Regions from separate parts of the Faecalimonas umbilicata genome, predicted to be linked through region 2. Evidence: predicted binding sites of a transcription regulator. Region 2 holds the regulator's gene; the other holds the start of a gene.
The links. Region 2 encodes NrdR, which represses ribonucleotide reductase genes. Its sites were predicted from a motif close to CACAANATNTTGTG; they were not measured.
Positions count from the first base shown of each region.

Region 1: the regulator NrdR is predicted to act here: its motif matches at 4,175-4,188, upstream of ACGG81_RS12815 (ribonucleoside-diphosphate reductase subunit alpha).

Region 1 is NZ_AP031411.1:2,656,078-2,666,543, reverse strand. It holds gene ACGG81_RS12835 (3'-5' exoribonuclease YhaM family protein) at 1-868, shown strand, start outside; gene rlmD (23S rRNA (uracil(1939)-C(5))-methyltransferase RlmD) at 1,111-2,511, shown strand; gene ACGG81_RS12825 (NAD(P)-dependent oxidoreductase) at 2,689-3,600, shown strand; gene ACGG81_RS12820 (hypothetical protein) at 3,649-4,083, shown strand; gene ACGG81_RS12815 (ribonucleoside-diphosphate reductase subunit alpha) at 4,237-6,489, shown strand; gene ACGG81_RS12810 (ribonucleotide-diphosphate reductase subunit beta) at 6,534-7,577, shown strand; gene ACGG81_RS12805 (helix-turn-helix transcriptional regulator) at 7,811-8,539, opposite strand; gene ACGG81_RS12800 (sporulation initiation factor Spo0A C-terminal domain-containing protein) at 8,703-9,209, shown strand; gene ACGG81_RS12795 (Cof-type HAD-IIB family hydrolase) at 9,300-10,106, opposite strand; gene murF (UDP-N-acetylmuramoyl-tripeptide--D-alanyl-D-alanine ligase) at 10,128-10,466, opposite strand, start outside.
Region 2 is NZ_AP031411.1:2,260,339-2,270,804, reverse strand. It holds gene ACGG81_RS10865 (anaerobic ribonucleoside triphosphate reductase) at 1-12, shown strand, start outside; gene nrdD (anaerobic ribonucleoside-triphosphate reductase) at 90-236, shown strand; gene nrdG (anaerobic ribonucleoside-triphosphate reductase activating protein) at 220-750, shown strand; gene ACGG81_RS10850 (prolyl-tRNA synthetase associated domain-containing protein) at 810-1,358, opposite strand; gene ACGG81_RS10845 (hypothetical protein) at 1,481-1,864, shown strand; gene ACGG81_RS10840 (ABC transporter ATP-binding protein) at 1,971-3,719, shown strand; gene ACGG81_RS10835 (ABC transporter ATP-binding protein) at 3,706-5,445, shown strand; gene ACGG81_RS10830 (ferredoxin) at 5,558-5,740, shown strand; gene ACGG81_RS10825 (ferritin-like domain-containing protein) at 5,896-6,411, shown strand; gene ACGG81_RS10820 (PRC-barrel domain-containing protein) at 6,451-6,708, shown strand; gene nrdR (transcriptional regulator NrdR) at 6,767-7,219, shown strand; gene ACGG81_RS10810 (alpha-L-fucosidase) at 7,256-8,590, shown strand; gene ACGG81_RS10805 (exodeoxyribonuclease III) at 8,618-9,370, opposite strand; gene truA (tRNA pseudouridine(38-40) synthase TruA) at 9,420-10,169, opposite strand; gene ACGG81_RS10795 (type III pantothenate kinase) at 10,153-10,466, opposite strand, start outside.

The DNA of each region.
Region 1 (10,466 bases), 400 kb from region 2:
AGAAACGAGAAATGGAAAGGCATATGACAATCTGATTTTACAGGATAAAACGGGAACTTTAGACGGAAAAGTGTGGGATCCAAATTCTAATGGAATTGCAGACTATGATGAGATGGATTTTATCGAAGTATTCGGAGATGTCATTTGCTATAATGGAAATCTTCAGCTGAATATCAAGCAGATCCGCAAGGCATTTGAAGATGAGTATGTGGCGGCAGACTACATGCCGACAAGTGAGAAGAGTGTCGAGGGAATGTATCAGGAGTTGATGAAATATGTTGCACAGATTGATAATGAATATTTGAGAAGAGCAGTGGAGTATTATTTCAAAGACGATGCGGCATTTATTAAGCGGTTTCAGGCACACTCTGCGGCAAAGAGTGTACATCACGGATTTGCAGGAGGTCTTTTGGAGCACACGCTCAGTATTGTCAAAATGTGTGAATACTATGTAGGGGCGTATCCAATCTTGAATAAAGATCTTCTGTATGCGGCGGCGATGTACCATGATATCGGGAAGACAAAAGAACTTTCCGCATTTCCGGAAAATGATTATACGGATGATGGACAGCTGCTCGGACATATCATTATCGGAGTCGAGATGGCAAACGATGCGATTCGATCTATTCCGGGATTTCCGGAAAAGCTGGCAAGTGAGTTGAAGCACTGCATTATTGCACATCACGGAGAGTTAGAATACGGTTCTCCGAAAAAGCCTGCGCTGGCAGAAGCACTGGCACTTAATTTCGCGGACAGCACAGATGCCAAGTTACAGACTTTGACAGAGATTTTCAAAGAAAAAGATACGACAGACTGGCTTGGATATAACAGACTGTTCGAGAGTAATTTAAGAAAGACAAGTATTTAGAAATAAAAACAGAGAGATGAAAAAGGGTGCTGCAAAACAGAGAATTTCAACAAGATATAGATTGCATCGAATCAGAGATGAATTATACCATGTCTAAGAAATTGATTTTGCGGCACCCGCTTTCTTTGTTACATAGGAAATTCTTATGTAAAAAACACGCTTCACGCGCGAGCAGTGATGAAAATGCCAAAAAGGCAAAGAGAAGTTGGAAACGGATACAATTTTATAGTAGGAGGAAGATCATGAAGAAAAATGATACAGCGGTCGTGAAGATCGAAGATATCGGGATCAATGGAGAGGGAATCGGAAAGGCAGACGGATATACACTGTTTATCAAGGATACCGTGATGGGAGATCTTGTGGAAGTGAAAGTGATGAAGGCGAAAAAGAACTATGGATATGCGAAGCTGCTTCGTGTCATTGAACCTTCAAAAAATCGTGTGGAAGCAAAATGTCCGGTCGCAAAACAGTGTGGAGGATGTCAGATCCAGGAGATGGATTATCAGGAACAGTTACAGTTCAAGCAGAAAAAAGTCATTGGAAATCTGGAACGGATCGGAGGATTTGCGCCGGAAGTATTAGAAAAGATCACGCAGCCGGTGTGTGGGATGGACGAGCCGTTTCATTACCGGAATAAAGCGCAGTTCCCGATTGGGACGGACAAGGACGGCAAGGCAGTCGCCGGATTTTATGCGGGAAGGACACATCAGATCATCCCGAATACAGATTGTGCGCTGGGGGTTTCTCAGAATCAGCAGATTTTAGAGGAGATTCTTTCGATCATGAATGAGAACCATATCCCGGCGTATAACGAGCAGGATTGCAGCGGACTAGTGCGCCACATTTTAATCCGTTATGGATTTACGACGAAAGAGATTATGGTTTGCTTTGTGATCAATGGGGATAACCTGCCATGTGCGGACAAATTTGTGGATAAGTTATCTCAAATCGAGGGCATGAGGAGTATAACTTTCAGCAAGAACAAAGAAAATACAAATGTCATTATGGGAAAAGAGATAGAAGTACTTTGGGGAGATGGTTACATTACCGATTATATTGGAAATGTAAAATATCAGATTTCTCCGCTGTCGTTCTATCAGGTGAATCCGGTACAGACCGAAAAGCTTTATAAATATGCATTAGAATATGCAGGGCTGACCGGAGAGGAAACCGTGTGGGATCTGTACTGCGGAATCGGAACGATTTCTCTTTTCCTGGCACAAAAGGCAAAGCAGGTGTACGGTGTTGAGATTGTACCGCAGGCGATTGAAGATGCCAAACAAAATGCAGAATTAAATGATATGAAAAATGCAGAATTTTTTGTCGGGAAAGCAGAAGAAATACTTCCGGCATATTATGAAAATTATGCGAAAGAACATCCGGGGCAGCAGGCACATGCCGATGTGATTGTTGTCGATCCGCCGAGAAAAGGGTGCGAGGAAGCGCTGCTTGAAACAATGGTAAAAATGCAGCCAGACAGAATTGTCTATGTCAGCTGCGATTCTGCTACATTGGCAAGAGATTTAAAATATCTATGCGGGGAAGGGTATGCGTTGGAAAAAGTACAGGTAGTTGACCAGTTCCCGAATACCGTTCACACAGAATGCGTGACATTATTGCAGAGGAGTAGAGGGAAGAAATAATTGAGAAGAGATTAAAATAATAAGGAATATAAGAGCTATGGGATGCAGTGAGGTGAAGCATAGCTCTTATTTTTATGTTTTGAAAATAGATTTCTTTTTTGTCTCCAATAGGACAAAGTCACATCCAGTGCTATAATAAAATAATAGCTGAAACATATGGAAGGGAAGGAAGAACTTATGAAAAAAATAAAAAAACTTGTGGCAATCCAGCCGGTTTCTATTCTGCAAGAGAGTAAAGAAAAATTGAAGGAATTTTGTGAGGAAATCATTTTCTTTGATTCGCAGCCAGAGAGTGCAGAGGAGATTGTAGAAAGAATCGGAGATGCAGATGCGGTATTTGTCAGTTATACACATGCAATCGGGGAGGAAATCTTAGCAAAGTGCCCAAATCTTGTATACATTGGGATGTGCTGCAGTCTGTATTCAGAGGAAAGTTCTAATGTGGATATTGCTTATGCAAGAGAACATGGAATCACAGTGACAGGAATCCGGGATTACGGTGATGAAGGCGTAGCAGAGTATGTGCTGATGAACTTGATCGGACGGCTTCATGGGACAGATGGGCATCCACCTCTTTTAGGAGAAAGTTCGGAGATTTCCGGTGCGAGGATCGGATTACTTGGGCTTGGGGCAAGCGCGCAGGCAGTCGCAAGAGCATTAGGCGCAATGGGAGCACAGATCAGTTATTACAGCCGGACGAGAAAACCGGAACTGGAAGAGCAGGAGGGGTACCGTTACTGTGAACTTTCAGAGTTATTAAAAGAAAGTGATGTCGTTTGTAGTTGCCTGAGTAAAAATGTGACGTTGTTATACGAGGAAGAGTTTGAGGCACTCGGAGAAAATACGATTTTATTTAACACGGCGCTGAGTCCTTGTTTTGAGCAGCATGCGATTGAGAAATGGCTGGAGCGGAACAATACCTGGTATTTTTGTGACACCCTGATGGGACTTGGAGAAGAATCGCTTCTTGCGCGGGAAAATGTCAGATGTCAGAAGTGTTCATCTGGGATGACAAGGCAGGCCGTAATTCGGCTGAATAAGAAAGTACTTGAAAATCTGGAGAGATACTGTAGTGAGAATATTTTTTAGTTGATCGGGTATACTTTCACCAAAAGAAAGAGAAAGGTGGAAACAAAAATGGTAGAACCGGATACAATTAAATTATTAAGAGAATGTGATGCAGGGATTAAAATGGGAATTTCTTCGATTGAGGAAGTGTTGGAATATGTACACGAGAAGAAATTGTACCAATGCCTGTCTGACTGTATGGAAAAACATGAGAAGCTGGAAAAAGAAATCCAGGAAATATTGAAGGAATATCAGGATGAGGGAAAAGAGCCTGGAATGATGGCGAAGGGAATGTCGTGGGTGAAGACTAATGTCAGGCTTGTATGGAATGAGTCTGATGCAACAATCGCAGATCTGATCACAGATGGCTGTAATATGGGAGTGAAGTCTCTTGGGAGATATTTGAATGAGTATCCTGAAGCGGAATGGAAAGTGAAGGAGATTGCCAGAAAACTGATTCGCCTGGAGGAAAAACTTGCAGAGGATCTCCGAATTTATTTGTAATCTGAAAATTATTTTAAGGATATTCGTAAGAAGCTATCAATTATTTTTTTCGCAGAATAAGTGAGAACAAGCAGGAAAAAATCTTGCGAAGCACTATATATTGTGGTAATATCAAGAAAGCAATACAATAAATAGTGTGAGGCGATATAAGAAATGAATATAAATCAAGAAGGAAAAAACTACGATTTTCCGGAAACAGAAGGACTTCAGGAAGTATTTTCAGACATCAGCAGGGAATTTCTGGATCCGGTATATAGCTTGGAAAAGCTGGAAGAAAAATACCATACATTCTATAAAACAGGATTCTCAGGAGAGGAACAAATGAAGATGCTCCTCAAAGCGGCAGTGGAATTGACGACGCAGGAGGCACCGAAATGGGAGATGATCGCAGCGCGGATTCGCCTGGTAACATTTCGAAATGAGTTGAAAGAACAGATGAAACAGCGGAACGTGAATTCTTTTTATGAGAAAATATGTTATCTGACAAAAGAGAATCTGTACGGTGCTTATATTTTAGAAACTTATACGGAGGAAGAAATCACAGCATTTGAGAAATTGATGCGGGAGGAACGGGATCATCTTTTTAATTATTCGGGGCTGGAACTGCTTCTGAATCGTTATGTGATCCGAGATCAGAAGGGCGTTTTGTTAGAAAGTCCGCAGGAGATGTTTCTCGGGATTGCGATGCATCTGGCGATGAAGGAACCGTGTGATCGGTCTGGATGGGTGGAGAAGTTTTATAATATGTTAAGCAAGCTGCAGGTGACGGTGGCGACACCGACACTTGCCAATGCGAGAAAGCCGCACCACCAGCTTTCCTCCTGCTTTATCGATACAGTGCCGGACAGTCTGGATGGAATTTATAAGAGCATTGATAATTTTGCGAAAGTCAGCAAACTTGGCGGCGGAATGGGAATGTACTTTGGAAAAGTGCGTGCAAGCGGAAGCCCGATCCGTGGATTTGAGGGAGCAGCAGGAGGTGTGATCCGCTGGATCCGTCTGGTCAATGACACGGCAGTTGCAGTCGATCAGCTTGGGGTTCGTCAGGGAGCAGCAGCGGTCTATCTTGATGTGTGGCATCGGGATCTTCCAGAATTTCTCAACTTGCGGACAAATAACGGAGATGACCGAATGAAGGCGCATGATATTTTCCCGGGAGTGTGTTATCCGGATTATTTCTGGGAACAGGCGAGAGACAATCTTGAGGGAGAATGGTATTTGATGTGTCCGCATGAGATCTTGAAGAAAAAAGGATATGCACTGGAAGATTCTTTTGGAGAAGAATGGAAGAAAAAATATCTCGATTGTGTGGCTGATCCGGAGATCCAAAAGAGAGTCATTCCGATCAAGGATGTGATTCGGATGATCATTAAAAGCGTTGTGGAGACAGGGACGCCATTCGCATTTAACAGAGATCATGTCAACCGGGCAAATCCAAACAGCCATAAGGGAATCATTTATTGCAGCAATCTCTGTACAGAGATTGCCCAGAATATGAGTGAGATGGAAGTGACAGAGGAGAAGATTACAGAGATTGACGGGGAGCAGGTTGTTGTGACAGTCACAAAGCCGGGAGAATTTGTTGTATGTAATCTTGCAAGTCTCTCTCTTGGAAGGATCGATGTCAATAACAGGGAAGAGTTGTCAGAGATCACGAAGACGGCAGTGCGCGCGCTGGACAATGTCATCGATCTGAACTTTTTTCCGGTACCATACGCGAAGATTAACAATGAGAAATATCGCCCAATCGGGCTTGGGGTAAGTGGTTACCATCATATGCTGGCGAAAAATGAGATTCCATGGGAGAGCGAAGAACATCTGGCATTCGCAGAGCGTGTATTTGCAGAGATCCATTATGCAGCGGTGGAAGCAAGTGCAGAACTTGCCAGGGAGAAAGGGTGCTACACCTATTTTGAAGGAAGTAAATGGCAGACCGGAGAATATTTTGCAGAGAGACATCTGACCGAAGACCGCTGGAAAAAGCTGGCAAAAAAGGTCAGGGAAAATGGAATGCGAAATGGGTATCTGATGGCGATCGCGCCGACGGGAAGTACAAGTATGATTGCCGGAACGACAGCGGGGATTGACCCGGTCATGAGCAGGTATTTTCTTGAGGAAAAGAAAAGCGGAATTCTTCCGCGTGTGGCGCCGGAGCTTACAATGGATACGTTCTGGTATTACAAGAACGCACACCATATCGATCAGACTTGGTCTGTCCGTGCCTGTGGAGTAAGGCAACGCTACATTGACCAGGCGCAAAGTATGAATCTTTATATTACAAATGAGTATACATTCCGAAAAGTATTGCATCTATATTTGCTTGCGTGGGAAGAGGGAGTCAAAACGATCTACTATATCCGTTCTAAGAGTCTGGAAGTGGAAGAGTGTGAAGTGTGCTCTGCGTAGAAGAGTGTGCCTGGGAGAAAAGAGAAAAGGAGAGAACGAATCAAATGGCAGAGTTAAAGAAAAAACCGCTGTTTAATCCGGCAGGGGATACGGAAGTACGCTTGCGCCGGATTGTCGGGGGGAATACGACAAACTTAAATGATTTCAACAATATGAAATATAGCTGGGTGAGTGACTGGTACCGGCAGGCAATGAATAATTTCTGGATTCCGGAGGAGATTAATCTTGGTGCGGATGTCAGGGATTATCGCACGCTTCCGGCACCGGAACGGCGAGCATACGATAAGATTTTATCATTTCTTGTATTTCTGGACAGTATTCAGACTGCGAATCTGCCGAACATCAGCGAATATATTACAGCAAATGAAGTAAATCTGTGCCTGTCGATTCAGGCATTTCAGGAGGCAGTACACAGTCAAAGTTATAGTTATATGCTGGATACGATCTGTGAGCCGCAGGAGAGAAATGAAGTGCTGTATCAGTGGAAAGATGATCCGCATCTGCTGAGTCGGAATGAATTTATCGGAAATCTGTACAATGAATTTCAGAGAGAGAAAAGTCTGGAAGCATTCGTGCGGACGATGATTGCAAACTATATTTTGGAGGGAATTTATTTTTACAGTGGGTTCATGTTTTTCTATAATCTTGGGCGAAATCAGAAGATGACAGGTTCCGTGCAGGAAATTCGTTACATCAATCGGGATGAGAACACACATTTATGGTTATTTACCAATATTTTAAGAGAACTCAGAAAAGAACTTCCAGAATTATTCAGCGAGGAGAAGGAAAAAGAATATCGTCAGATGATCCGAGAAGGCTGTGAGCAGGAGATTGCATGGGGGCATTATGTGATCGGCGATGCAGTGAGTGGACTGAGCTGTGACATGATCACAGATTATGTGAAATATCTGGGCAATCTGCGCTGCAAAAATCTTGGGCTTGCGCCAATTTATGAAGGGCATGAAAAAGAGCCGGAGAGTATGGGATGGGTCAGTCAGTTTTCCAACGCAAATATGATCAAAACAGATTTCTTTGAGGCAAAAAGCACCGCTTACGCAAAGAGCAGTGCGTTGGTCGATGACTTGTAAAATAGTGTAGAGAAAAAGAAAAAAATAAGAACTGCGTTGGGGACGCAGTTCTTGGAGAAAAGTTATGAAAAAGATGTTATTAGTAATAGTATTATGAATGTTGCTTCAGTAATATTTATTACAATAATAACTATACTGGAAAAATGTGTTGATTGTGTGTGCAAAAAATAAAAGGATTGTGAATAAAATAAGAAGAAAAAATGAAGGACTGTTCACAAAGAGAACTATTCGACCTACTCAGACACAACACCGAGAACTTTTCCCAGACATTTGAAATCACTCATCGGATGGATATGGATTGGCGTTGCATTGACATGGAATGGAATCAGTTTAATCGTATTTCCCATATGATATAATTTCAGAATGTACATCTTATGCTGAAAGGAGAATACTCCGATTTCATTGTGATGAACCGGACAGTTTTTCACGGCAAGAATATCGTTGGAGTGAAAAATAGGCTCTAGAATATCCGTATCCGGAATTCTGATGCAGTAATCAGTCTCGCTTGTGATATGGTTAGGCAGGATACTGACTTCCTTTGAGAAACAGTCATCAAGATGGAATGTCCAGGCATTGTGAAGGGTTGGAAACAGGCATGGGAAGGAGACACGTTTCTTCCGGAGAAGACCTTCCAGCATACGGGCATATTCCTCGTCAATGATCAGTTTGGCTACATGTTTTCCATGGTCATTGAGCTGACGGTATTTTTCGATGAGATCTTGTTCGTTTTTTGTAATATTAAAGTCTGTCTGGAGATTGGCAGGCAGATAATCCTGGTATAGATAATTGGCATCACATTCTAATGATTGAAAAAGGCTGATTAATATTTCAAATTTCGGAGTACTGATTCCATTTTCATAGTTGGCCAGGGCTTGTGGAGTAATGTAAGTGATCTCGCTTAATTTTTTTCGACTTAAATTCAGCATAACGCGTCGTTCTTTCAGTCTATCTCCTAAACTCATTGTAAAATCTCCCTAAAATGATATAATATTTTGTTAAACAAACCCATAATATTACAAGATTCTTTTAAAGTTAACAAAAAGATTGACTATTTTAGACAAATACGATAGGGTAAAGGGCAGGTGCTTTCTAAGGATTTACCAGTTTGTCGAAAGGAGTAGAGTGATGAGAGAACGGGTACAGGAAATTTTAATGGAGATTGGGATACCAGCGAATTTGAAAGGATTCAAGTATATTTTGGACATCATGGAACTATTTGAAGAAGACGAAGCATGGAGAAATGCGAAGATGATGATTGTATACGAGAAGGTAGCGCGTATGAATAAGACAAATTATTGCAGGGTAGAAAAGTCTATTCGTTATGCTTTTTCCAACGCGGTTACTTATGGAGACTTGGCGCTGGTAGAGAAATATCTGTCAGTAGTCAATGTGACAAATGGAAATTTACTTCACACACTTTATGCTAGGGTATCAGAAGAACAAAGAGAAGAAAAGAAAGCAAATCTGCCGGAAAAAGACCGGGAAAAACAAAATACATATGAGAAAGAAGTCAATACATTTTTTATCAAGATTATGTGCGAACTGATGGATTTTCGGAATAAATGTATTGGAGAAGAAGATCATTTGTATGAGTCGATGAAAGAGACGTTTGGAAAAGTTGCCGGCTTCTAAAAAATACGAGGAGAAAATTTGTTTGAAAGAAGGACAAATGAAAAAGCTGCTCCCGAAAGGGAACAGCCGGCAAAATGAAGTGGAAAGCTTCTATCTGAGAAATTGATCAATGACGAACAGAACACCGTCTTCGTCATTGGACTTTGTAATATAATCTGCTTTTTCACGGACAAGCGGCTGGGCATTTGCCATGGCAACACCGAGTCCGGCGCTTTCCAGCATGGTAATATCATTATAACCATCGCCGCAGCAGATCATTTGGTCTGCGGTCAGGCCGATTGCAGATAATAATTTCTGGAGGGTATATGCCTTATCAATATTTTGTGGCATGATTTCCAGAAAGAAAGGCTCTGAGCGGTAAATATTGAGTAGCTTGCGGAAATGGGAGTTCAATTTGATTTCCAGTTCGGCAGTGAGCGACTCTTCACCTGAGATCAACAGTTTGTTTGTAGGAAAATTTATATATGCAGGGAAATTTTCTACACGGCAGATCGGAAGACTGTTGATTCGGGCTTCCAATTCTGTATAGGAATTCGGGCAGATTCCGGAGATGATCGCATCATCGGAATATGCAAGAATATCCACATCATAATCTTTTGCCAGTTCATAGGCAGGGCGTATCACTTCAGAAGGAATCGTCTTATTGTATAAGACTTCTCCGGTACTGCAGTTGATGATTTTTGCGCCATTAAAAGAAAGAACATATCCCCCATATTTTTCTAATTCCAATTCGTGGGCAAGCGGCAAGATGCCGGGGGTCGGCCGGCCGGATGCAAGCACGACGATCTTTCCTTTTTGCTGAATGTCAAGCAGCGCTTCTTTTGTTGGTTCTGTAATCTTTTTTTCAGAGTTGGTGAGTGTACCGTCAAGATCAAGAACTAATACTTCATAATTCATGTCAATTCTCCTGAGTGTTTTTTAAAATGTTAAGTGACAGAGGGCGTGGACGATCTCTTCAAAAGCCATTCCATGGGAAGCTTTTACAAGAATTGTATCGTGCTCCTTTATAATAGAAGAAACAGCATTTAAAAAGTCGTTTTTTGTCTCAAAATAGCAAATTTTTGTATCGTTTTGTGCAGAAAATTCGGATGCACCATCTGCCATTGCTTTGGATAATGTCCCAATGCAGCAGAGGAGATCCAGTTTCTTTTCGGCTGCATAGGTACCAACTTCTCTGTGAAGGAGAAGTTCCTTCGTTCCAAGTTCAAACATATCTCCGAGAATTGCAACCTTTCTTGTAAGTGCGGTGGAGAGGAC
Region 2 (10,466 bases):
GGATGCAGATAGTACGAAAAGAGAATATTTTCAGGAAAAGGCAGCAGATATTTTGACAATAGATAGGTTAGTGAAAGGAAGGATTTAGTATGGAAGAAAGATGTACGATTGGAAAAGATGTAAAATTTGAGAGAATCAGAAGAATTACGGGATATCTTGTGGGAACAATGGACAAGTGGAATGATGCAAAAAAAGCAGAAGAGAGAGACAGAGTAAAACATGGACTGGGACAATAGAAAACTAAGGCTTGCGGGAATCGCCGGGGACAGTATTGTAGATGGACCTGGAATCCGCATGACATTGTTCGCACAGGGATGCCCCCATCACTGTCAAGGATGTCATAATCCGGAAACGTGGGAATTTGACGGAGGAACCTGGTGGACGACAGACGATCTTGTCAAGGTAATTGAGGAGAATCCTCTTGCCAAGGGAGTTACATTTTCTGGCGGGGAGCCGTTTAGCCAGGCGGAGGCATTTGCAGAGCTTGCAGGAAAATTAAAGAACCGGGGATACGAAGTGGCGAGTTATTCGGGATTTACTATGGAAGAACTTTTGCGGGGATCCCGAGAGCAGCGGATGCTTTTAGAGAAACTGGATGTACTGATTGATGGACCGTATATCGAAGAGCAAAGAAGCCTTTCACTTGCATACCGGGGGAGTAGAAATCAGAGGATCATAGATGTTCCTGCAAGTCTCAGAACCGGAGAAATCACGGAAATTGTTTCGGGGAGATGGCAGGGAGAATATTAGGAAAATACGTCTTGCAGAGAGAAAAAGTGAATTCTCTTACAAGGCGTATTTTTTTAGGATCAGTCCACAGTCGTCCATGTATGCCCGGTATGTTTTAAAAATATATTCAGTATATCTTCTGTACGTATTTTCAGACTGGATGTGTTGATGCAAGGGTGGCAGCCGATATATTTGTTTTCCAGCAATTCTTTATCGATGACCAGATGTACGGCGTGGTGACTGTCGTTCATTAGTCCCAGAACGCTGACAGATCCCGGTGTGATGTTCAGATATTGTTCCATATATTCTGGCTCAGCAAAAGAAAGACGGGAGGTGCCAAGCTGTTTTGAGACATCTTTCGTCTTAAACTTTTTTGTGCCAGGCATCATCAGAAGGTAAAAAGCAGTTTTCTGCCGGTTTCTTAAAAATAAGTTTTTGCACATGGACACGCCGAGAAGCATGTCGATGTTCTCGCAGGCTTCCATTGTCTCGGTGACTGCGTGATCTACGCGTTCGTAAGGGATGGAAAGTTCATCTAGAAGAGAATAGACTGCCATTTCCTTTGGGAGCCGTCCTGTTTTATTCGGTGCGGTTGTATAAAGCTGATTGCTGATGTTGCTTATATTCATTTCAAATCCTCCTTCCAAAGATAACATTAGAAAATATCATGATCGAATGTTAGAATATTATAGCACTTTATCGGAGTATTTGTAAAAAAATGTAAAAGACAGTTTTATTTGTTTTGCTCTGGATGACATTCGGACGGAGGTTTGAAGGGAATGGCAGAAGAATCTGTCTAGCTTTAGACCGGAAAAGACAGAAGAGATTTGAGTATCTCGGATATCTTGCAGCTGTAACAATTCCGTCAGTCACAGGGATTGGTGTGGTTATGGCTGTCGGAGAGAGCAGAGGAGTGGTGATAGAATTGTTTCGCATGTTTCTGCTTGTATTTATAGGCGCACTGTGGGTGTCAATTGTCGGAGGATGGTTCAGGAGCAGTATGGCACTTTCTGCCTGGGTGCTCGCCTTTGTTGTGATACAATTGGTGATTTGTCCGGTATTGATCAATATCTCCGCTTACTTGCCTGCTGTAGACTATATAAAATATTTATTTCCGCTCGGGTGGTATGTCTAAAGGGACTCCATTGAAAAATACATTTTTCAGTGTTCCTTTTTCTTGTCATTCCGGGCGGAAATCGCTATAATGAGAAAGAATCATTAGAAGGAGGAGATGGGAAAAGATGTTTCAACTGATTCCATATCTGAAAGGATATAAAAAAGAGAGTGTGATCGGTCCGCTCTTTAAGCTTTTAGAGGCATGTTTTGAACTGATTGTTCCACTTGTGATGGCAAAGATCATCGATGTGGGAATTGAGAACCGGGATATGCCGTACATTTTGAAAATGGGAGGAGTTTTAATACTGTTAGGTGTGATTGGTCTCGCATGTTCGCTGACGGCGCAGTACTTTGCGGCAAAGGCAGCAGTAGGGTTTGGGACGGAGCTGCGCCATGATCTGTTTCGCCATATCAGCACGCTGTCCTACCAGGAGATTGATCAAGTTGGAAGTGCAACGCTTGTAACAAGAATGATAAGTGATATCAATCAAGTGCAGTCCGGAGTCAATCTTGTACTCCGACTGTTCCTGAGATCACCGTTTATTGTTGTCGGGGCGGTTGTCATGGCATTTACAGTCAACTTCAGACTGGCATGGATCTTTGTTGTTGCAGTACCGCTTCTTTCCATTGTCATCTATGGAATTATGATGATTACAATTCCAATCTATAAGAAAGTGCAAAAAGGGCTTGATCAGATTCTTTTGACGACGAGGGAAAATCTTGCAGGAATCCGTGTGATCCGCGCATTTCGGACACAGAAAGAGGAGCAGAAAGCATTTGAAAAGGAAAGTCATACATTGATGCAGGATCAGTTGAGAGTCGGCTGGATCTCAGCACTGATGAATCCACTGACCTATCTGATCGTCAATGGAGCGATCATTGTACTTGTGTGGGCCGGAGCTTTTGAAGTGAATACAGGAAAGGTGTCACAGGGGGAGATGATCGCACTTGTCAGCTATATGACACAGATTCTGATCGCACTTGTGGCACTTGCGAATCTGATCGTATCTTTCACAAAGGCGCTTGCATCTGCGGGAAGAATCAACGAGGTGTTTGCTATTTGTACAACGATGGAATCTCCGAAAAGCAGAATGGAAAAAGTATCTGATAAAAAGTGTGAAGCAGTTTTGTTTGATCATGTGCAGTTCCGGTATCACGGATCAAAAGAACCTGCGCTTTCGGATGTAACATTTTCTGTAAGCAAAGGAGAAACGGTTGGAATTATCGGAGGAACCGGATCAGGCAAATCAACTTTGGTCAATTTGATCCCGAGATTTTATGATGCATCAGAAGGACGTGTACTTTTTGATGGTGCAGATGTCAAAGAGTATCCGATGGAGAAGCTGCGTGGAAAAATCGGAATAGTTCCGCAGAAAGCTACTTTATTCCGGGGGACGATTCGTGCAAATATCCAGTGGGGGAAACAGGATGCTGCCGATGAGGAGATCTATGAAGCACTGGAGATCGCACAGGCAAAAGAGTTTGTTCAGGAAAAACCGAAGGCACTTGATACGATGATCAGTCAGGGCGGGAAAAATCTGTCCGGAGGGCAAAGACAGCGACTGACGATTGCCCGTGCGCTTGTGCGGAAGCCGGAAGTATTGATTCTTGATGACAGCGCATCGGCACTGGACTTTGCGACAGATGCAAAGCTTCGGAAAGCCATTGTGGACAAGACAAAGGATATGACAGTCTTTCTTGTATCGCAGAGAGCGGCATCCATTCTCCATGCGGATAAGATTATTGTTATGGATGATGGTATGGTTGCAGGGATCGGTACGCATCAGCAACTGTTAAAAACATGTGAGGTCTATCGGGAAATCTGTTATTCCCAGCTTTCCAAAGAGGAGGTGGAGCAATATGAAAAAGAATAAAGGAACGGTGGGGAAAGTATTAAAACTGATCGGACCTTATAAATATCTTTTATTGTTGTCACTTGTATTTGCGATGATTTCTGTCGCTCTGACACTATATGCACCAATTTTGATCGGGGACGGTGTGGATGTTCTTATTGGAAAAGGACAGGTAAAGTTTCCGGAGGTTTTTGCAATTTTGAAAAAACTTGCAGTTGTCATTGTGCTGACTTGTGTGGCGCAGTGGCTGATGAATCTGTGCAACAACCGGATCACCTACCGTGTTGTGAAGGATGTGAGGATAAAGGCATTTGCAAGACTTCAGGTACTGCCCTTAAAGTATGTGGACAGCCGCCCGCAGGGGGAGACGATCAGCCGGATCATCACCGATGTGGAACAGTTTTCAGACGGATTGTTAATGGGATTTTCCCAGTTTTTCACCGGGATTGTTACGATTTTAGGAACGCTTGTCTTTATGCTTGGTATTCATGTACAGATTGCGTTGGTCGTGATCTTGATCACACCGGTATCTTTGTTTGTAGCAAGCTTTATTGCAAAAAGAACGTATACGATGTTTCAGAAGCAGTCAGAGACAAGAGCTGAGATGACTTCGCTTGTGGAGGAAATGATTGGAAATCAGAAAACAGTGCAGGCATTCGGTTATGGAGAGGAAGCGTTAAAGCGGTTCGATGCAATCAATCGGAACTTGCAGACATGCAGTCTCAAAGCAATCTTTTTTTCTTCCATCACAAATCCAAGCACACGGTTTGTCAATGGACTCGTGTATGCGGGAGTTGGGATTACCGGCGCAGTCTTTGCGATGCGAGGAGCGATTTCTGTCGGACAGCTGTCCTGTTTTCTGACTTATGCTAATCAGTATACAAAGCCGTTCAATGAAATTTCCAGTGTGATCACAGAACTGCAGAATGCGCTTGCCTGCGCAAGGCGCGTGTTTGATTTTATTGAAGAGGAAACGGAGACGGTGGATCAGAAAGATGCAGTCGTCTTAAGTCAGGTACAAGGAGAAGTAAAACTTGTGGATGTATCGTTCTCCTATCAGCCTGAGGTACCACTGTTGGAGCATCTTAATCTTACTGTGAAGCCGGGACAGAAGATTGCGATCGTAGGTCCGACAGGATGTGGGAAGACGACTTTGATCAACCTGCTGATGCGATTCTACGATTTGGATGGCGGACAAATATTGCTGGATGGAAATGCTGTTTCAAAAGTAACAAAAGACAGTCTGCGTGCAAGCTTTGGAATGGTCCTTCAGGAAACCTGGCTGAAATCTGGCAGTATCGCAGAAAATATTGCATATGGAAATCCGGGTGCGACAAGAGAAGAGGTTATTGCGGCAGCGAAGGCGGCGCATGCCCATGGATTTATCAAACGTATGCCGGAAGGATATGATACGGTTATTACCGAGGATGGAGGAAATTTGTCACAAGGACAAAAGCAACTTTTGTGTATTGCAAGAGTGATGCTGAAACTTCCGCCGATGTTGATTCTTGATGAGGCAACATCGTCCATTGATACAAGAACAGAAATACAGATTCAGAAAGCATTCCAGAAAATGATGCAGGGACGGACAAGCTTTATTGTGGCGCACAGACTTTCTACGATCCGGGAAGCAGATGTGATCCTTGTGATGAAAGATGGAAATATTATTGAGCAGGGGGATCATAAAACACTGCTTGCAAGAAATGGGTTCTATGCAGAGTTGTACAAAAGCCAGTTTGCAGAATAGAATAAGTTATAGTGAAAGTGTATGAAAAGAACAGAGATTGGGAATACTCTCAGAGAAAGAAAAGCGGATATCCGCTGAAAAAACAGTTAAAATCTGAGTAGGGAGGCATTGCATGAAAGCGATTGTAGAAGAAGGATGTATTTCCTGTGGCGCATGCGTTGGAGAATGTCCGGAAGTGTTCCGGTTCGGAGATGGCGGGCTGGCGGAGGCATATGCGGAAGTCACAGCAGAAAATGAAGAGGAAGCAAAGGCGGCAAGAGACAGCTGTCCGGTGTCTGTTATCGATATCCGTTAGTGACGGAAAAAGAGAGGCAGTGCTTTCTGAAAAGCAAGAAGAGAGCGGCCGATCATCCTGTCGTGAAAAAATAAAAAAGAAAATAGAAAAGAGGTCTTCTTTATCCGGGACTGCCATAGATTGTATGGTAGAACGGATCAGGGAGGCTTTTTTTAATGGAAGAAACAAAATATATTTATGCGGACAAATCAGAATACCCAGAAGTCTGTGTGCAGGAGAAAAACAGACAGTATGCGGCAGCAATGCTTGGCAATGTAGGAGCGTGTGACTCTGAAATGTCGGCAGTCAGTCTTTACTTTTACAATGGCGTGATTGCGGAGGGGAAATTTGAAGAAATCTCGGAATGTTTTCATAAGATCAGTATTGTGGAGATGCATCATTTACACACTTTTGCGACACTTGCGAATCTACTTGGAGCAGATCCACGCATGTGGAGTGTCGAGAGAGGACGATATCGTTACTGGTCAGGGGCTTGCAATCAATATTCCAGAAACATCGGTGACATTCTTCAGAATGCACTTCGCGGGGAGCAACAGACCATTGCAAAATACCGCAGACAGAAAGAATGGATACAGGATTGTCATATCAGGAAAATTTTGGAGCGGATCATCTTAGATGAACAGTGTCATGTAAAAATATTTGAGCAGCTGTGTGACAGATATGTCCATTAAAACATAGAAAACGAAATAGAAGAAATAAAGGGGGAGAAAATGCGGGTATGTGAGTTGAGGGAAAAGGAAGTGATCAATGTCTGTAACTGTAAAAGGCTGGGAAATCCGGTGGATCTTGTATTTGATGCGTGCAGTGGCTGTATCGAGGCAATCGTCATTCCGGGGCCGGGAAAAATCTGTGGTTTTCTAGGATCGGACAGTGAGTATGTGATTCCATTTTCCTGCATTAAAAAAATAGGGGAAGATATCATTTTTGTGGAAATCTGTGAAGAAAAATACCTTGTTCCATGCAAATGATTTGACATTGATTTCCATTACCGATATACTAAAGAAAAATGTGGAAGGGGAACAGAACATGAAGTGTCCTTATTGTAATAATCCAGATACAAAGGTAATCGATTCCAGACCGGCAGACGATGGAAGCTCGATCCGTCGTCGCCGTGCCTGTGATGAGTGTGGAAAGCGGTTTACAACTTATGAAAAAGTTGAGACGATTCCGTTGATCGTAATTAAAAAAGATGACAACAGAGAGCAGTATGACAGAAGAAAGATTGAATCTGGGGTACTGAGTGCCTGCTACAAAAGACCTGTTTCGGCAGATCAGATCCAGAAGTTTATGGAGGAAGTAGAGACAGAGATTTTCAGCAGAGAAGAGAAAGAGATTCCGAGCAAGGTGATTGGAGAAATCGTGATGGACAAGCTGAAAGAGTTAGATGCAGTTGCCTATGTAAGATTTGCTTCTGTGTATCGTGAATTTAAGGATGTCAATACTTTTGTGGAAGAGTTAAAATCAATTCTTGATAAGTAAGAGGGTTTCCATGGCAAAAGAGAACGGAGTGAGAAAATGAATCAGGCAATCAGAGAGAGAACGAAGTGGTTTATGGATGCAAGATTTGGGATGTTTATTCATTGGGGAATCTATGCAATTCCGGCATGCGGTGAGTGGGTGATGTCCCAGAGGGAAATGACGAATGAGGAGTATGAACAGTATTTCCAAGAATTTGATCCGACTGCCTATGATCCGAAAGAGTGGGCAAAGCTGGCAAAACGCGCTGGGATGAAATATGCGGTCCTTACGGCAAAGCATCACGATGGATTTTGTCTGTTTGATTCGGCACTGACAGATTATAAGGCGACAAATACAAAGGCAGGAAGAGATCTTGTCAGAGAATTTCTAGATGCGTTCCGGGCAGAAGGGATTCGGGTTGGACTGTATTTTTCGTTGATCGACTGGCACCATCCAGATTTTCCGAAGTACGGAGATCGCCATCACCCGATGAGAAATCAGGAGAGATACAAGGATGCACAGATAGACTTTGACAGATACCTTGATTTTATGCACGGTCAAGTAAAGGAACTTGTCACAAACTACGGAAAACTGGACCTGTTATGGTTTGACTTTTCTTACGATGACATGAGAGGAGAAACATGGCGTGCGACAGAATTGATTCAGATGGTAAGAAAATATCAGCCGGATGTCGTGATCGACAACAGACTGGAGGGGTCTGGGGAAAATCATGGAAGTATTGCAACTGCGGAACCTCTGATCTATAGCGGAGATTTTGCAAGCCCGGAGCAGATCATCCCGCCGGAAGGGATCATAGATGAAAATGGGGAGCGCATTCCATGGGAACTTTGTGCAACTATGAATAATCATTGGGGATACTGCAATTTTGATCATGAATATAAACCGGCAGATATGCTGATCCGAAAGCTTGTAGAATGTACGAGCAAAGGCGGAAACATGATTCTGAATGTGGGACCAGATGCGAAAGGAAGAATTCCGAAAGAAAGTGTGCAGATTCTTGAGGAAATCGGAGCATGGATGGAGCGAAATGGAGAGAGTATCTATGGCTGCGGAATCTCTGAAATTCCAAAACCGGAGTGGGGAAGGTACACGCAGAATGCGGATACGATTTATGCACATGTTTATGAGGCGCCGCTCGGAGCACTTCCCCTATATGGAATTGCACCGGATTGGTTGGACAAGGTGTATTATCTTGCAGATGGAAGTGAGATGACACGCGGGGAAGCATGGAACACAGTATTGTTCCAAGATGTTGCATTTGTGTCGCTCGGAGCAAATCCAGTGTTTACTTATCCGCTACCGGATCCGATTGACACTGTTTTGAAGATCAAGATAAAAAAAGGCAGCAGGCTGTGTCCGGGAATGGACTAGCCTGCCGCCTTTTTTGGCAAAACTATTTTATTCAAAATCCAGTTCTACCGGACAGTGATCTGATCCCATCACATCTGTGAGAATTTTTGCATCTCTGAGGCGGTATTTTAAACATTCTGACACACAGAAATAGTCAATTCTCCATCCTGCATTCTTTGCTCTTGCACTAAAACGGTAGGACCACCAGGAGTAAATCCCCTCCTGTTCCGGATAGAAATAGCGGAATGTATCAATAAATCCTGCCGAAAGCAGTTCCGTGAACTTTCCGCGCTCCTCATCTGTAAATCCGGCATTTTTCCGGTTTGTCTTTGGGTTTTTTAAGTCGATTTCTCTGTGTGCAACATTTAAGTCTCCACAGAAGATCACCGGCTTTTTCGCTTCCAGCTTCTTTAGGTACTTCAAAAATTCCGTCTCCCACTGCATCCGGTAATCTAATCTTGCAAGTTCGTTCTGTGAGTTTGGCGTATAGACTGTCACAAAATAGAACTCCTCAAATTCCAGTGTGATGATACGCCCTTCCTTGTCATGTTCTTCCATTCCAATTCCGTAAGCAACTGAAAGCGGCTCTTGTTTCGTAAAAATTGCTGTCCCCGAGTACCCTTTCCGCTCTGCATAGTTCCAGAACTGATGATACCCTTCCAGCTCCAACTTAAGCTGACCTTCCTGCATCTTGCTTTCTTGTATACAGAAAATATCCGCATCTGCTTCCTTGAAAAAGTCTAAAAACCCTTTTTGGACACAGGCACGTATCCCATTGACATTCCATGAAATAAATTTCATTTATCCACCTCCTCATAATTTCTTCTGTTATTTTTATGAATAGTATTTTTTATTTATAATTCACTTCCCGCAGACATAACCCATGCGCCGGTGCAAGAAATCCAGTAAGACTTCTATCTCTGTGGTGAAATGCTTCCAGAACGCTCTCAGGTGTGCGGCTTCCTTCTCCGACCTCTAAAAGTGTTCCCGCGAGGATTCGAACCATATGATATAGAAATCCATCTCCACAGAATGCCAGCACAAGCTTCTCGTTCTCTTCCTTCATATCGATGGAAAAAATCGTCCGCACAGAATCAGCCTCTTTATTGTCGGTAAAACTCCCAAAATCATGTGTGCCCGTCAAGTGATCGGCTGCTTGGCGCATACGATCCAGATCAAGATGCACCGGTCTGTGATAACAGTATTTTCTTGTAAATACATCTGCACGTGATCTCTGATCGATCCGGTATTCATACACCTTAGATACTGCACTGTACCTGCTGTGGAAAGACTGGGAAACACTCTCGACGAGACAGATTCTGATATCCTCCGGGAGCATTCGGTTCAATTCTTGCCGAAGCAACTCCGGATCCTCGTTTGTTTTCAGAAACGCATGAGCAACCTGTCCTTTGGCATGTACACCTGCATCAGTTCTTCCAGAGCCGCTTATTTTTACAGGACTTCCTTCAATTTTACTGAGCACACGTTCAATCGTTCCCTGTATGGTTCCAGGCTCATTTGTCAGCCTCTGCCATCCTTTATAACCGCCCCCATCATAGGCGATCGTCATCTTATAGTTCTTCTTAATTTTTTTCATCATTTCTATTATAAATCAACTGAAGTCCTTTTAAAAGGAGTGTTTCATCAACCGGAATTTCCTTTTTACAATGTGGAATGATTGTGCCTGCCAGCCCACCGGTAGCTACAAGTGAAGCCTTTTGTCCAATCTCGTCCTCAATCCGGTCGATCATTCCATCAATACAAGCTGCGCTTCCATAGATAATGCCACTCTTCATACAATCTACTGTATTTTTTCCAATCGCCTTCCGCGGTTGTTCGATACTAATCTTTGGAAGCTGAGAAGTCTTCTCAGTCAATGCCTCCAAAGCTGTTGCCA